2 regions of the Sphingopyxis macrogoltabida genome follow, and region 1 is predicted to be linked to the other one. Evidence: predicted binding sites of a transcription regulator. Region 1 holds the regulator's gene; the other holds the start of a gene.

Region 1 (5,998 bases):
CGTCTCGCCGTCCCAGTCCAGATCGAGCCACTGCATCCCGTCGAGGATTGCGTCGATCGCGGCGTCGGTCGAACGGGCGCGGTCGGTGTCCTCGATACGGAGCAGGAATTTGCCGCCATGATGGCGCGCAAACAGCCAGTTGAAAAGCGCGGTGCGCGCGCCGCCGATATGGAGATAGCCGGTCGGCGAGGGCGCGAAGCGCGTCACGACGGCGGCGCCGGTGGCTTCGTTCGGATCGGTCTGGTTTTCGGTTGCCACTACGGCCTCTTTCACTCACTCTGCCGCCCCCGGACAGGTGCGGGGACGGGGTCGGGGGAGCCCCTAGCATGGCGACAAGGCAGCTTCAAACGCCGTTTGATGGCCGATGGGCGGGTGGCCGGGCGCGGCTGCTAGCGAATATCGAGGCGCGGCTGGAGGCCGAGCGCGAGCGCATCGGATTGTGGCTGCCGGTTGCGTTCGGGGCGGGGATCGCGGCGTGGTTCGCGCTTCCGGCGGCGGCGCACTGGATCGGACTGTTGTTGTCGCTCGGCGGCGGGCTGCTCGCGGGGTTGCTGATCGGCTGGCAGCGGCGGCTCGGGCGAATGCTCGCGATCGGGTGCGCGGTGATGGCGCTGGGCCTGCTCCTCGTCTGGGTGCGTGCGACATGGGTCGCGGCGCCGGTGCTGGCGCAGCCGATCACCACCGAATTTTCGATGCGGGTCGAACGGGTCGAGCCGCTGCCGGCGCGCGGACAGGTGCGTATCCTCGCGCGGCCGCAACATCGCGCCGATATGCCGCCGCGCCTCCGCCTGACATTACGCAGCGAACAGGCAGCGGGACTCGCGGGCGGTGAGCTGGTCGCGGTGCGGGCACGGCTGATGCCGCCGCCGCCTGCCAGCCTGCCGGGCGGATATGATTTCGCCCGGCGCGCCTGGTTCGACGGGATCGGTGCGGTGGGGACGGTGCTCGGCGACGTCGCCCGCGCGTCGGGGGCGGCCGAGAGCACCCCGCCGCTGCGCATGCGGCTTAGCGGACATATCCAGCAGCAGGTCGAAGGATCGGCGGGCGGCATCGCTGCGGCGCTGGTCACCGGCGATCAGGGCGCGATCAGCGAGGCGGATTCGGAAGCAATGCGGCGTAGCGGCCTCGCGCATCTGCTGTCGATCAGCGGGCTGCATGTGACCGCAGTCGTCGGCTTCACCATGTTCCTGCTTATCCGGCTGCTCGCGCTGAGCCCGCGGCTGGCGCTGCGCGGCGTCGTGCTTACGGCAGCAGCCGGGGGCGCGGCGCTAGCGGGGGTTGGCTATACATGGCTCAGCGGCGCCGAGGTGCCGACGATCCGCTCGTGCGTCGCGGCGCTGCTCGTTCTCGCAGCGTTCCTGCTGGGGCGCGAGGCGCTGACATTGCGGTTGGTCGCGGCGGGGGCGCTGATCGTGCTCGTCTGGCGGCCCGAGGCGCTCGCGGGGCCAAGCTTCCAGCTCAGCTTTGCGGCGGTCACCGCGATCATCGCGCTACACGAAAGCCCGCGGATGCGCCGCTTCCTCGAACGGCGCGACGAACGCTGGATCGTCCACGCCGGCCGCGGTGTTGCCGGGCTGCTGATTACCGGTTTTGTTGTCGAAATCGCACTGGCGCCCATCGCCTTGTTCCATTTTCACAAGGCGGGGCTTTACGGCGCGCTCGCCAATGTCGTCGCGATCCCGCTCACGACCTTCGTCATCATGCCCGCCGAAGCGCTGGCGTTGCTGTTCGACAGCGTCGGGCTCGGCGCGCCCTTCTGGTGGGTCGCCGAAAAGGCGCTCGCGCTGCTGATCCTGCTCGCGCACGGCGTCGCCGATGCGCCGGGCGCGGTCGCGACCTTGCCGTCCTTTCCGCCATGGGGCTTCGCGCTCGTCGTTTTCGGCGGGTTATGGCTGCTCCTGTGGCGGACGTCGTGGCGGCTGGCTGGACTCGTGCCGCTTGTCATCGGCGTCGCTGCGCTGCTCGTGCAGCCGCGGCCCGACATCTTGGTGACCGGCGACGGGCGCCATATCGCGGTGGCGGTACCCGGCGGTAGCTATGCCCTGCTGCGCGATCGTGCGGGCGATTTCATCCGCGATTCGCTGTCCGAAGCGGCGGGAATCGATACGCCGCTGGTCGCCCTCGCTGACTTGGAGCATGTGACGTGCAACCGCGATTTCTGCCGCTGGCGGCAAGGGGAAGGCGATACGGGACGTGTCATCCTTGCCTCGCGCGGCCGCGACCGGATCGACGGCGCCGACATGGCTGAGGCCTGCGCTGCCGCCGATGTGGTCATCAGTGATCGCTGGTTGCCGCGCGAATGTGTCGCACGCTGGCTTACGATCGACCGTGACAGCCTCGCCGAAACCGGCGGGCTGGCACTCTACCTAGGCGAGGAGCCACGCGCGATCACCAGCCTGAATGCCGGTGACGCACATCCGTGGCGCCGGCCCCGGCAGGTCAGTGGTAACGACGAAGCAGTCCCGACAGGCGTCCTTGCACGATGACCCGCTCGGCGGGGTAACGTTGCGGCTCATAGGCGCTGTTCGCCGGATCGAGCCGGATCATCTGGCCTTCGCGGCGGAAATATTTGAGCGTCGCATCCTGCCCGTCGACGAGCGCGACGACGATATCGCCCTCGCGTGCGGTGCTCGCCTTCTGGATCAGCGCATAGTCGCCGTCGAAAATTCCGGCTTCCACCATGGAATCGCCCGAAACCTCGAGCGCATAATGTTCGCCCGCGCCGAGCAGCGCGGCGGGAACCGCTAGATTATTGTGATCCTCGAACGCCTCGATCGGCACGCCTGCGGCGATCTTGCCATGCAGCGGCACCTCGATGATGTCGTTCGCGGCGATCAGCCGCATCGCCGGCGGGCTCTTGCGCAACGGCACGACATTTTCACGCGTCGGCGCCGCCTTTGCCGTTTCAGGCAGCTTTACCACTTCGAGGGCGCGGGCCCGGTTGGGAAGGCGGCGCAGGAAGCCGCGTTCCTCGAGGGCGCTGATCAGTCGGTGGATGCCCGACTTGGATTTCAGTCCCAGCGCCTCCTTCATCTCCTCGAACGACGGCGAAATGCCGCTCGCGTCGAGCTTTTGCTGGATGAAGTGAAGCAGTTCATGCTGCTTGGCGGTCAACATCGATCATTCTCCGTCAGGACCAGAACCGGACATAATGAGAACGATAGTGGAACATACCGGAACTTGTCAAGCGATGGCGATATAATCGGCGATCGCGCCCGCCGCGCGCGGGGGCGCACCGATTTCGCGGATCAGCAACGCGTCGGCCTCGATCAGCGGGACAGTCTGGCCGCTGTCCTGGCTGTCGAACATATGGAGAGCGCCGCCGTCGACCCGTGCGCGCAGATAATCCCGGCGCGCCCCACCGGCGGCAAGCGCTGCGTCGAGCGGTGCCTGGCGGATTGCGGGGAGCGGATTTGCTGCGCCTGCAAGATGGCGGATCAACGGCAGCAGGAAGAGCGTCGCGGTGACGAAGGCCGAGCCGGGGTTGCCGGGCAGCCCGAGCAGCAGCGCCTCGCCTATCGCACCGGCGATCAGCGGTTTGCCCGGCCGCATCGCGATCTTCCAGAAATCGAGCCGGCCGCCGGCGTCGTCGAGGGCGCCGCGAACATGGTCATGGTCGCCCACGGATGCGCCGCCGACGGTGACGATGACGTCATGGTGTCGCGCCAACTCCTTGATTGCACTGGCAATCGACATTCGGTCGTCGCGCATATGGAGCGGCAGGGCGACGTCGGCGGGAACGGCGGCGAGCATCGCCGCGAGCATCGCGCCGTTGCTGTTCGGGATCTGGCCCGGCGCGAGCGTGCGGCCCGGCGCGACAAGCTCGTCACCAGTGGTCAGGATCGCGACGCGCGGCCGCGATCCGACGCGAACCTCGCCCGCGCCGCCCATGATCGCGGCGGCGATTGCGCCGGCGCCCATACGCGTTCCGGGGGCGAGCAGGCGCGTGCCGGCGGCGAAATCGCCGGCGCGTTCGCGGATATGGCGCCCCCGCGCGCCGGGGCCGTCGCCGGTTAGCGCCAGTGCCACGCCCGCTGCCGCAACATCTTCCTGGAGGATCACCGTGTCGGCACCGCCCGGAAGCATGGCGCCGGTGAAGATTCGCATCGCCTCGCCGGGGCCGACGGTCCGGTCCGGGGCAGCGCCGGCAGCGATTTCGCCGGTAATTGTCCACGGTCCCGGCATGTCGGCAAAACGGATCGCATAGCCGTCCATCGCCGACAGCGCCGCCGCAGGCTGGTCGCGCGATGCGAAGACATCTTGCGAAAGATAGCGTCCAAGCGACGCGGAAACCGCGATATTTTCTGCCGCCAAGGGGGTGCGGAGCGCGAGCAGGCGCGCCTGCGCTTCCTCGACCGGCAGCAAGCCGCTCATCCGGCGCGCCAGTCGCCCGAGCGGCCACCGCTCTTTTCGAGCAGGCGGATGTCGCCGAGGGTCATCGCGCGGTCGAGCGCCTTGGCCATGTCGTAAAGGGTCAGCAGCGCCACCGATGCGGCGGTGAGCGCCTCCATCTCGACCCCCGTCGGCCCGGTCGTCGCCGCGACCGCGCGCACCGAAATGCCGTCTTCCTCCCATTCGAATTCGACGCTGACCTGTGTCAGCGCGATCGGGTGGCAAAGCGGGATGAGGTCGGCGGTGCGTTTCGCCGCCATGATGCCGGCGATGCGCGCGGTCGACAGCACGTCGCCTTTCGGCGCGTTGCCGCTGCGGATGGCATCGAGCGCCTCCGCCGACATGGCGATACGCCCGCCTGCCACCGCGCGGCGTCCGGTTGCCGCCTTGCCGCCGACATCGACCATATGCGCCGCACCCTTTTCGTCGAGATGCGTCGGGCGGGTCATGCCGCCACTCCGGTGAGCAGCGCTTTCGTTGCTGCCGTGACGTCGGGCTGGCGCATCAGGCTTTCGCCGACGAGGAAGCTCCTGGCGCCGCTGGCGGCCAGCCGTTCGCAATCGGCATGGCTGGCGATGCCGCTTTCACCGACGAGCAAGGTGTCCGGCGGGACCAGTTTCGCAAGGCGTTCGGTGACGCCGAGGTCGGTTTCGAAGGTGCGGAGGTCGCGGTTGTTGACGCCGATCAGCCGCGACGTCAGCCTGCCCAAAGCACGCTCGAGTTCGGCTTCGTCATGGACTTCGACGAGCACGTCCATGCCGCGCTCGACCGCTGCCGCCTCGATGTCCTGCATGACGCCATCATTGAGTGCGGCGACGATAATCAGGATCGCATCGGCGCCGATCGCGCGTGCCTCGGCGACCTGCCAGGGATCGATCATGAAATCCTTGCGCAGCGCGGGCAGAGTACAGGCGGCGCGCGCGGCGACCAGATAATCCTCGTGCCCCTGAAAATAGGGCGCATCGGTCAGCACCGACAGACAGGCAGCGCCCCCGGCCCCATATTGGCGCGCATGATCCGCCGGATTAAAATCCTCCCGGATCAGTCCTTTGGATGGCGAGGCTTTCTTGATTTCAGCGATCAGGCCAAAGCCGCCGGCGTCGATTTTCGCCTGCAGCGCGGCGGCAAAACCGCGGACGGGACCCGCGTCGATCGCATCGAGATCGGCGAGGGAGCGCACCGCGCGGCGCGCGGCGACCTCTTCGGCCTTGGTGGCAAGTATCTGGGTGAGCTTGTTCATTTATAGGCGATCCAGCAATTGAGCAGCGCGTTGGCAAGGCCCTTGTCGATCGACTCGGCAGCCTCCTCGACACCTTCGAGCAACGTGTCGGCGGCGCCGGCGACGACAAGCGCTTCGGCGGCGTTATAGAGTACGGCGTCGCGATAGGCGCCGGATTCGCCTTGCAGCAGGGCGCGCAGCGCCTTCGCGTTATAGGCCGCGTCGCCGCCGCGAATCTCGTCGAGCGATCGCGGCGGAAGACCGGCATCGGCCGCCTCGCTGCGTTGCATCCGGACACCCTCGGGCGTGATCACCGCGACCTCGTTGCCCCCCGCCAGCGATAGCTCGTCGAGCCCCTCGTCGCCCGAAATGACGCGCGAATGGTCG
Region 2 (5,998 bases), 530 kb from region 1:
GCACTGATCGTCGGCAGTTTCCTGATCTCGGCCGCGACCGGACTGCAAAAGGGCATTGCCGGGCTGTCGGTGCTCAACACTTGGCTGTTCTTCGCGATTATCGCTTTCGTTCTGGTCGCGGGGCCAACCGCGAAGATGCTCGGCCTGTCGCTGCGCGGCGCCGCCGATTATTTCGCGACCTTCGTACCCCGCAACCTCGGGCTCGACGTCGATGGCGACTGGCACCGGCAATGGACGATCTTCAACTGGGCGAACTGGTTTGCCTGGGCGCCGGTGACCGCGCTGTTCCTCGGGCGGCTCGCGGTCGGCTACAGCGTCCGCGCCTTCATCCTCGTCAACCTGATCCTCCCGGCGTTGTTCGGCGCGGTGTGGATGACCGCGATTGCCGGGGCGACGATCGCCCTCGACCAGCAGAGCGGCGCCAGCCTCTACGCCATATTGAGCGCCCAAGGCCCCGACCCGGTGCTGTTCCGCCTGTTCGACGCGCTCGGCGGCGGCCCGATCGTCACCGCGACCGTGCTGTTCGCCATCTTCCTGTCCTATGTCGCAGGCGCCGATGCCAATGTCTCGGCGATGAGCGCGCTGTCGACGCACGGCATCTCCCCCGACGCGCCCGAGGCGCCGCTGGGCGTCCAGGCCGTCTGGGGCGTCACCGTCGGGCTGGTCGCGGTGATGCTGGTCGCCTCGTCGGGGATCGACGGCATCCGCATGATGTCTGTGCTTGGCGGCTTTCCCGCCCTGTTCGTCATCATCGGTGCGGCGCTGTCGCTGGTCGTGATGACGATACGGGGACGGCGCGAGGCCGCCCCCGCCTAGGGTCTGTATTCAATTACAGAGCCATCGAGGTTTGAAGCAAAATGGCTCAGTGCGAGGAGAGAAGGCGAAGGAATATGTCGATATTTCAAGACTTCTCGACGAAGCAATGCGCCATTTTAATCAAATCCCTTCGGGACGCCCAAATGGCTTCCATCTCGGCCCGAAAGCCGCTTGGAAAGGCAACCAGCCTTCCCGGCGCGTCTTTCGGTCCGATATGTTCGCCATTTGGGCGCCTCGATGGCTCTGTAATTGAATACAGACCCTGGTCCTGAGAAAGGGGTCCCAGGACTTACCAGATACGCGTGCGATCGTCGGGCTTCAGATAATATTTCGCGCCCGCATCGACATTAAACGCCTTGTACCAAGCATCGACGTTGCGCACCGGCCCGATGATGCGCCAGCGCGCCGGGCTGTGCGGATCGCTCGCCACCTGCTGCTTGATCGCATCCTCGCGCGCCTTGTCGCGCCACGCCTGCGCAAAGGCGAGGAAGAAGCGCTGGTCGCCGGTCAGCCCGTCGATCACCGGCGCTTCCTTGCCGTTCAGCGAACGGTGATAGGCGTCATAGGCGACTTCGAGCCCCGCAAGGTCGGCGATATTCTCGCCCATCGTCAGGTCCGGATTGACGAATGCGCCGGGTGCCGCCTCATAGGTTGCATATTGCGCCCCGAACGCCTTCGCCTGCGCCTCGAAGCGCGCAGCGTCTTCGGGCGTCCACCAGTCGCGGACCGCGCCACTGGCGTCGATCTTGCGTCCCTGATCGTCGAAACCATGGGTGATCTCGTGGCCGATCACCGCGCCGATCGCGCCATAGTTCACCGCGTCGTCGACATTCTCGGCAAAATAGGGCGCCTGCAGTATGCCGGCGGGGAAGACGATCTTGTTTTCGAGCCCGCCATTGTAGGCGTTCACTTCCTGCGGGTTCATCGACCATTTCTTGCGGTCGACCGGCTTGCCAAGATCCGACAGGCCATAGGCATATTCGAACGCCGCGCTGCGCTTCACATTGCCGTAAAGGTCGGCGGGGTCGATCTTGAGGCCCGAATAGTCGCGCCATTTGTCGGGATAGCCGACCATGACGTCCATTTTTTCGAGCTTGGCAAGCGCCGCTTCCTTCGTCGCCGGCGCCATCCAGCTGTTGTTCCGGATGCGGTCGCCCATCGCGAGCTTCAGGTTCGCAACCAGCGTCTCCATTTTCGCCTTGGCGCTCGCCGGGAAATATTGCTGCGAATAGGTTTCGCCGACAAGTTCGCCGAGGCTGCCGTCGACCAGCGTCAGCCCGCGCTTCCAGCGCGGCCGCAACTCGCCGACACCGCTCAGTGCCTTGGTATATTCGAAGCGGCTGTCGACCCAGTCTTTCGACAGATAGGTCGCGGCATTGTCGGCAACATGGAATTGCTGCCACAACTTGATCGTTTCGAGCGGCGTTTTCGCATAGAGCGCGGCAATGTCGCGGATCGCGGTATTTTCGTTGACGATGATGCGGTTCTGCGGCGCGATCCCGGCGCCCGCAAACCATGCCGTCCAGTCGAGCCCGGGGGCATAGGCGGCGAGTTCGCTCGACGACATCGGATTGTTGATCTTGCTGACGTCGCGGCGGTCGGCGATCGCCCAGCTTACCTTGGCGATCTCGGTCTCGAACGCGAGGATCGCATCGGCCGCCTTTTCGGGATCGAGGTTGCCGATCATCTTCATCGACCGTGCGATATAGGCGCGATAGGCATCGCGCTGCGGTTTGAAGGCGTCGGTCAGATAATATTCGCGGTCGGGCAGCCCCAGCCCCCCCTGCCCCAGCCACAGCACGTTCGTTGTCGGATCGTCAGTGTCGGCATAAGGGCCACCGCCAACGATCGTCGCCCCGAACGTGCCCTGCGTCGTGCCCATGAAACGGGCCATCGCGCTCTTGTCCTTGATCGCGGCGACCGCGGCGATGTCCGCCATCAGCGGTTTCGAGCCGAGCGCGTCGACACGCTTCTCGTCCATGAAGCTTTGGTACAGGCCACCGACCTGGCTCGTCGCGGGCGCTTCGGTCACCAGCTTGCGGAGCTGGCGCTGGGTCAGGTTATAGACGTCGTAATCGACCCCCGCCGACGCCTGATCGGCAGGAATTTCGGTGCGCGCGAACCAGCCACCATTGGCATATTTGTCGAAATCGTCACCGGGCTTGACCGTCTCGTCGCGCGCCGACAGGTCGACGCCCCATTTGCCAAAGGTCAGCGCCGTCAGCGATGCGTCGCCCGCAGCACCCGCCTCCTCGGCGCCCGCCGTCAGACTTGCCGCCGGCCCCATATCCTTTGCCGATGCCGGCAGCGATGCCAGCGCCGCGGCAATCGCCAGCGACGCCGCGCCTGTAAAAACTGCTTTCATGTCCCCAACTCCTGAAACGCATCCGCGCCGTACCGAAAGGCACGGCGAGCATGACCAGAGTTGTCCGCCCGCGACGTCAAGCGGTCAAGCGGACGGGGTGCCATTGGTCGAAGCCCTTGGGGAGTTGGTGGAAACTTGTTCCGCCGCGCCCGCATTGCAGCGGCTGCACACAGTTCCTATCTTATCGCCAAAGCCCGCAAGCCCCTCTTGCGCCTCAAGAACAAATCTGGAACATACCTCTCCCATGAGTCTCACCCATATTTCGGTGCGCGGCGCGCGCGAGCATAATCTGAAGGGCGTCGACGTCGACCTGCCGCGCGATGCGCTGATCGTCATCACCGGCCTGTCGGGCTCTGGCAAATCGAGCCTTGCCTTCGACACCATCTATGCCGAAGGCCAGCGGCGCTATGTCGAGAGTCTGTCGGCCTATGCGCGCCAGTTCCTCGAGATGATGCAGAAGCCCGATGTCGAGCATATCGACGGGCTGTCGCCGGCGATCAGCATCGAACAGAAGACGACGAGCCGGAACCCGCGCTCGACGGTCGCGACGGTGACAGAGATCTACGACTATATGCGCCTCTTGTGGGCGCGCGTCGGCATTCCCTATTCGCCCGCGACGGGCGAGCCGATCAGCGCGCAGACGGTCAGCCAGATGGTCGACCGGGTGATGGAATTGCCCGAAGGAACACGCGCCTACCTGCTCGCCCCCGTCGTCCGCGGCCGCAAGGGCGAGTATAGGAAGGAACTCGCGCAGTGGCAGAAGGACGGCTTCACCCGCGTCCGCATCGACGGCGAATTTTACGAGATCGGTGACGCCCCGGCGCTGGACAAGAAATACAAGCATGACATCGAGGTCGTCGTCGATCGCATCGCGGTCCGCGAGGGGCTCGGCAGCCGGCTCGCCGACAGCTTCGAGACCGCGCTCAAGCTCGCCGAAGGACTCGCCTATGTCGACCTCGCCGACGGCCCGGTACCGGGGCGCGAGGAGGAAGACACCGGCGGGGCGATGAAGGGCGCCGGCATCCCCGCGAACCGCCTGATCTTCTCCGAGAAATTCGCCTGCCCGGTGTCGGGCTTTACCATCGCCGAGATCGAACCGCGGCTGTTCAGCTTCAACGCGCCGCAGGGCGCCTGCCCGGCGTGCGACGGACTCGGCGAACGGCAGGAGTTCGACCCCGACCTCGTCGTCCCCAACCATGCGCTGAGCCTGAAAAAAGGCGCGGTCGTGCCGTGGGCGAAATCAAACCCGCCCTCGCCTTATTATATGCAGGTGCTCGAAAGCCTTGGCAAAGCCTATGGTTTCGACCTGACGACGCCGTGGCAAGACCTGCCCGGCGAGGTCCAGCTCATCATTCTCTACGGCACTGGCGGCAAGCCGGTCGAGCTGACCTTCAAGGATGGCAAACGCACGTACACGACGCACAAGGCGTTCGAGGGGGTGATCGGCAATCTCAACCGCCGCATGTTGCAGACCGAAAGCGCGTGGATGCGCGAGGAGCTCAGCAAATATCAGGCGGCGCAGCCCTGCGAGACCTGCCACGGCGCGCGCCTGCGCCCCGAACCGCTCGCGGTGAAGATCGCGGGCGAGGACATCAGCATGTCGGCGCAGCGCTCGGTCGCCGACGCGCTCGGCTGGTTCAGCACGCTCGAGGAGAAGCTGAACGACACGCAGAAGCAGATCGCCAAGGCGATCCTCAAAGAGATCAACGAGCGGCTCGGCTTCCTGAACAATGTCGGGCTCGACTATCTCAACCTCAACCGCACCTCGGGCACGCTGTCCGGCGGCGAAAGCCAGCGCATCCGTCTCGCCAGCCAGATCGGCAGCGGGCTCAGCGGCGTGCTCTACGTCCTCGACGAGCCCAGCATCGGCCTCCATCAGCGCGACAACGACCGGCTGCTCGCGACGCTGAAGCGCCTCCGCGACCTTGGCAACACCGTCATTGTCGTCGAGCATGACGAGGATGCGATCCGCCACGCCGACTATGTCGTCGACATGGGACCCGGCGCCGGTGTGCACGGCGGCGAGATCGTCGCCGAAGGCACGCTGAAACAGGTGCTCGCGAACAAGAACAGCCTGACCGCCGCCTATCTCACCGGCGCGAAGAAGATCGAGGTGCCGGCGCGCCGCCGCCCCGGCAACGGCTTCGACCTGGTGCTCAAGGGCGCGCGCGCCAACAACCTCCAGAACGTCACCGCGAAGATCCCGCTCGGCACCTTCACCTGCGTCACCGGCCTGTCGGGGTCGGGCAAGTCGAGCCTGATCATCGACACCCTCTACGCCAGCGCGGCGCGGACGCTCAACGGCGCGCGGATGATCGCCGGGCCGCACGACAGCCTGAAGGGGCTGGAACATTGCGACAAGGTGATCGACATCGACCAGTCGCCGATCGGCCGCACCCCGCGGTCGAACCCCGCCACTTATACGGGCGCCTTCACCGTGATCCGCGACTGGTTCGCCGGACTGCCCGAGGCGCAGGCGCGCGGCTACAAGCCCGGGCGGTTCAGCTTCAACGTCAAGGGCGGGCGCTGCGAGACCTGCACCGGCGACGGGCTGATCAAGATCGAGATGCACTTCCTGCCCGACGTCTATGTGACGTGCGAGACGTGCCACGGCAAACGCTACAACCGCGAAACGCTGGAGGTGAAGTTCAAGGGGATGAGCATCGCCGACGTGCTCGACATGACGGTCGAGGATGCGGCCGAGTTCTTCAAGGCGGTGCCCGCGATCCGCGACAAGATGGCGATGCTGGTGCGCGTCGGGCTCGGCTATATCAAGGTCGGGCAACAGGCCACGACCTTGTCGGGCGGCGAGGCGCA

The links. Region 1 encodes LexA, which represses DNA repair genes until DNA is damaged. Its sites were predicted from a motif close to GTTCCNCNCTTGTTCT; they were not measured.
Region 2: a site for LexA is predicted at 3,399-3,414, ahead of uvrA (excinuclease ABC subunit UvrA). Genes of this name have one in related genera too.

The regions. Positions count from the first base shown of each region.
Region 1 is NZ_CP012700.1:1,576,766-1,582,763, forward strand. It holds gene gltX (glutamate--tRNA ligase) at 1-258, opposite strand, end outside; gene AN936_RS07415 (ComEC/Rec2 family competence protein) at 327-2,486, shown strand; gene lexA (transcriptional repressor LexA) at 2,440-3,117, opposite strand; gene AN936_RS07425 (molybdopterin molybdotransferase MoeA) at 3,184-4,374, opposite strand; gene moaC (cyclic pyranopterin monophosphate synthase MoaC) at 4,371-4,841, opposite strand; gene trpC (indole-3-glycerol phosphate synthase TrpC) at 4,838-5,632, opposite strand; gene trpD (anthranilate phosphoribosyltransferase) at 5,629-5,998, opposite strand, start outside.
Region 2 is NZ_CP012700.1:2,106,952-2,112,949, forward strand. It holds gene AN936_RS09980 (BCCT family transporter) at 1-816, shown strand, start outside; gene AN936_RS09985 (M13 family metallopeptidase) at 1,106-3,181, opposite strand; gene uvrA (excinuclease ABC subunit UvrA) at 3,426-5,998, shown strand, end outside.